DNA from 2 places in the Dermatophilus congolensis genome. Region 1 is predicted to be linked to the other one. Evidence: predicted binding sites of a transcription regulator. Region 1 holds the regulator's gene; the other holds the start of a gene.
The links. Region 1 encodes HrcA, which represses chaperone genes, less so after heat shock. Its sites were predicted from a motif close to TTNGCACTCGNNNNNNNCGAGTGCNAA; they were not measured.
Positions count from the first base shown of each region.

Region 1 (2,459 bases):
TCGCCGGCTCCGCCACATGCGTCACAGATGACGGGTTTGGTGCCGTTGGCGGTTCCTTCGCCGTGGCAGGTGCCGCATTTTTCGGCTGTGTCGACGACGATTTCTTGCTCGCCGCCGAACACAGCGGTGGCGAGGTCAATGTCGAGGCGGACGAGAGCGTCTTGGCCGCGTTGCACTCGGGAGCGTGGCCCGCGGCTGGCGCCGGTGGCGCCGCCGAAGAAGGCGTCCATGATGTCGCTGAAGCTGAAGTTTCCTGCGTAGCCTTCACCGCCGGAGGCGTAGGGGTCGGCGCCAGCGTCGTAGGCCTTGCGTTTGCTTGGGTCGCCGAGGACGTCGTAGGCCTGGCTGATTTTTTTGAACTGTTCTTCAGCGTCGGGGCCAGGGTTGACGTCTGGGTGAAGCTTGCGTGCTTTGCGCCGGTAGGCCTTCTTAATTTCTTCGTCGGAGGCTCCGCGCTCGACCCCGAGGTCGGCGTAGTAGTCGTTCACCAATCAGCCCTTCTTGTCCTGGGGGACATATCGGTTTTCACGTCGCTGGGGCGAGCGCTTGTGGCGTTCTCGCCATGTGTGTGTCCTCTGTGCACGGTGGCGTGGGAAGAGGGTTCGGGTCTCATGACCCGAGCATTCGTGAGACATAGTTGGCGACCGCGCGGACCGCAGCCATGGTGCCCGGGTAATCCATGCGGGTAGGACCGATGACAGCCAGTCCTCCGAGGGTATCGGTACCGACGCCGTATCCCGTGCCGACCACAGATGTTGATGCGAGTCCTTCGTGTGGATTTTCTTGGCCGATGCTGACGCCCACCGCGCCAGCGGGGGCGCCTTCGGCGAGGGATCCGAAGAGCCGCAGTAGCACCATGTGTTCTTCGAGCGCTTCGAGGACGGGGCCCACGCTTAAGGGGAAGTCCGTTCCGAAGCGGGCAAGGTTTCCTGTCCCGACCAAGAGCACACGTTCTTCGCTCTCTTCGACGAGTGCCTCGTTAAGGACACGTAGCAGCGCCTCGACCAGGGTGTGTTCGGGACCGATGTTTTCTTCAAAGTGTGCGCGCAGCGCCACGGCTGCTTCCGGCAGGAGGCAGCCGACTGAGGCAGCGTTGATGCGGTCACGTAAGTGGCTGAGGTTTTCTGCGTTCCAGGTGTGGTCGATGTCCTCGGGCAGGTCGATGCGTCGCTGCTCGACGCGGCCAGAGTCGAGGATGAGCACGAGCATGACGCGCTCGACTCCTAGGGGCAGGAGTTCGATGTGTTGGACGCGAGAGCGAGTGAGCGAGGGGTATTGCATGGCCGCGACCTGGCGGGTCAGGGAAGCGAGCAGGCGTGTCGTGCGTTCCACTACGTCATCCAGGTCCACGGCGCCTTCCAGGAATCCGGCGATGGCGTTTTTTTGCGCCGGGGAAAGTGAACGGGTCTGGGCTAGACGGTCTACGAAGAGGCGGTATCCCGCATCGGCGGGGATACGCCCTGCGCTGGTGTGGGGCGCGGCGATGAGGCCTTGCTCTTCCAGAACTGCCATGTCGTTACGGATGGTCGCAGCCGACACGCCCAGGGCGTGTCGATCGAGAAGGGATTTGCTGCCGACCGGTTCGGAGGTGGCCACGTAGTCCTCGATGATGGCTGACAAGACCGTCAACCTGCGATCGGTGTTCATCCACTCACCTCCTGAAACAGTCCGACGGGTCACCGTCGTGTGGGCGGGGCCGCCAATCAATGACTCCCTTTGATGTTGGCACTCTGATCGGTCGAGTGCCAACTCGGTGCGCCCCTACGATGGTCGCGTGCGCGAATTCCCCCGATCCCGTTCCCCCCATAAATCTTCCGCCCCTGCCGCTGCGAGCCGGGAACGATATTCCGGTGACATCCTCGCGCACAAACACACTCCCCCGCGAGGAAGATCCACACAGACACCCGCAGAAATCGGTTTGGTCGTCGAAGAAGTAGCCTCCGGCTGGGTCGGAGCGATCACGCGGGTACAAAAAGCAGGCGGCATGCAGGTCGTAGATCTAGAAGATCGCCGCGGTCGCATCAAAGCTTTCCCTCTGGGCCCCGGCTTCCTCATCGACGGCTCCCCCGTCACTCTCACCGCCCCCACCCGCAACACCGCTAAACGCAGCCGCGCATACACAGCCAGCGGCAGCCGCGCGCTCGCTCAAGCTCGCGCCCGCGTCGCACTAGGCTCGCGCATCTTCGTCGAAGGACGACACGACGCTGAACTAGTCGAAAAAGTGTGGGGAGATGACCTACGCGTCGAAGGAGTAGTCGTTGAATACGTCGGCGGAATCGACGACCTCAACGGCATCATCACCGAGTTCGCCCCCACCGCACAGCGACGCCTCGGCATCCTCGTAGACCACCTTGTTCCCGGCAGTAAGGAATACCGACTCGTAGAAAAAGCCCGCACCCTCCAGCCCTGGGCCAACCACGTTCACATCGTCGGCCACCCATTCGTCGACGTGTGGCAGT
Region 1 covers NZ_LT906453.1:1,725,880-1,728,338, reverse strand. The annotation lists gene dnaJ (molecular chaperone DnaJ) at 1-488, opposite strand, end outside; gene hrcA (heat-inducible transcriptional repressor HrcA) at 610-1,647, opposite strand; gene CKV89_RS07355 (DUF3097 family protein) at 1,856-2,459, shown strand, end outside.

Region 2 (2,459 bases), 940 kb from region 1:
ACGCGGATCACGCAGACGCCACCAGCAAGCTTGGCCAGGCGCTCCTGCAGCTTCTCGCGGTCCCAGTCAGAGTCCGTGTGCTCGATTTCGCCCTTGATCTGAGCAACGCGAGCGTCGACCTCGTCCTGTGCGCCGCCACCATCAACGATGGTGGTGTTGTCCTTGGTGGAAACGACGCGGCGAGCAGTACCGAGCATGTCCAACTCAGCCTGGTCCAAACGCAGACCAACCTCTTCGCTGATGACCGTCGCGCCCGTCAAGGTAGCGATGTCCTGCAGCATGGCCTTACGACGGTCACCGAAGCCGGGGGCCTTAACCGCAATGACCTTCAGGATCTCACGCATGCGGTTAACAACCAGCGTGGACAGGGCTTCGCCCTCAACGTCCTCGGCGATGATGAGCAGCGGCTTCTTGGACTGGGCGATCTTCTCCAGAACCGGAAGCAAATCCTGCACCGAAGAGATCTTGCCGCTGTTAACCAACACGTAGGCGTCCTCCAGGACGGCCTCCATGTTTTCGGTGTCCGTCACGAAGTACGGGGAGAGGTAGCCCTTGTCGAACTGCATACCTTCGGTGAACTCAAGGCCCGTGGAAGAAGTCTGCGACTCCTCCACCGTGATCACGCCGTCTTTACCGACCTTGTCGAAAGCTTCACCGATCAGGCCACCGATCTCGGTGTCCTGAGCAGACAAGGATGCAACCTGAGCAACCTCGTCCTTACCGGCAACCTCACGGGCGTTGGAGAGCAGGCGGTCGTTCACCGCTGCCACAGCCTTGTCCATACCGCGCTTCAACGCAGCCGGGCCAGCGCCGGCAGCCACGTTACGCAGGCCCTCGTTCACCATCGCCTGCGCCAAAACCGTTGCGGTCGTGGTGCCATCACCAGCGATGTCGTTCGTCTTGGTGGCGACCTCTTTGGCCAGCTGAGCACCGAGGTTCTCGTACGAGTCCTCCAGCTCAATCTCGCGAGCGATCGTCACACCGTCGTTCGTGATCGTGGGAGCGCCCCAGGACTTGTCCAGAACCACGTTGCGGCCCTTGGGGCCCAACGTGACCTTGACCGTGTCCGCAAGAGCGTTCACACCCCGCTCCAACGCCTTACGCGCGGAGTCACTGAATTCAAGAGTCTTAGCCATGAGAATCCTTACCTTTGCGCTGCTACGACGAGATACCCCGCCCCCACACAGGGAAGCGGATAGCGATCACGACGCGAGCCTCGATGGGCCCGCGCCGTGCTCGGAACTGCGCTGGATCAGGCGACGACGGCCAGAATGTCGCGGGCCGACAGGATCAAGTACTCCTCGCCACCAACCTTGATCTCGGTGCCGCCGTACTTGCTGTAGATGACCTTGTCACCGACCTTGACGTCGAGGGGAAGACGAGCGTCACCCTTCTCGTTCCAACGGCCCGGGCCCACAGCCAGGACCTCGCCCTCCTGGGGCTTTTCTTTAGCGGTGTCCGGAATAACCAGGCCGGAAGCCGTGGTCTGCTCCGCCTCGCTGGACTTGACGACGATGCGGTCTTCGAGCGGCTTAAGAGAAACCGACATGTTCTCGACCTTCCGATCGGGCCCACACCCAGTGCGGGCAAGTTCGATGATTGTCGGAGGCCGGGTGCGCGAACGCCGTCGCGGGGGTCGAACTCGCAAGCCCCGGTCGCCGTACCCGCGTATGCATGCCAACCCGCGAGCTGCTCCGGACCGCCACCGGCGAACCTCACACACCCTCGCAAAGCTGGCACTTGAACATCACGAGTGCTAACTCTGAATTTAGGCCTGGTCTGGCACTCGGTCAACTCGAGTGCCAGAAATAATTCCCCACACCCAACCCGACGTGCATAAATCGCCCAACCCAACACAACACGAGAAGATGAGCACATGGACCTCGCCACAGTGCACCAACTCGCCTCACCCCAAGGATGGAGCCTGCTGGCCGCCCTCCCCCCATACGACGAAACCCACGCCGCCGCACTCAACACCGAACTACGCAACGCCGGCTACCCCGCCGACCTCATCGCCGCCGCACTCACCCAATCCCGCCTACGCGCCAAAGCAGCCGACAAATTCGGCGAATTCGCCGACGGCATGCTCTTCACCCCCGACGCACTCGAACAAGCCACTCGCCTAGAAATCGCCGCACACCACGCACACCGCTACGTACGCGCCAATATCCACCACATCCACGACCTCGGCTGCGGCATCGGCTCCGACGCTATGACCTTCGCCAGCCTGGGCATCGCCGTCACCGCCATCGACGCCGACCCCGCCACCGCAGCCCTAGCCGCCCTCAACCTGCGTCACTTCCCCCACGCCGAAGCACACACAGGACTAGCCGAAGACACTCCCCTCCCCACTGACACCACCCACACCGGCATTTGGCTCGACCCAGCCCGCCGCGACACCACCCACGCCACCTCCACAGGCAAGGCCACCCGCCTACACAACCTCGACACCATCAGCC
Region 2 covers NZ_LT906453.1:785,211-787,669, reverse strand. The annotation lists gene groL (chaperonin GroEL) at 1-1,136, opposite strand, end outside; gene groES (co-chaperone GroES) at 1,253-1,549, opposite strand; gene CKV89_RS03420 (THUMP-like domain-containing protein) at 1,877-2,459, shown strand, end outside.
Region 2: a site for HrcA is predicted at 1,780-1,806, ahead of groES (co-chaperone GroES). Genes of this name have one in related genera too.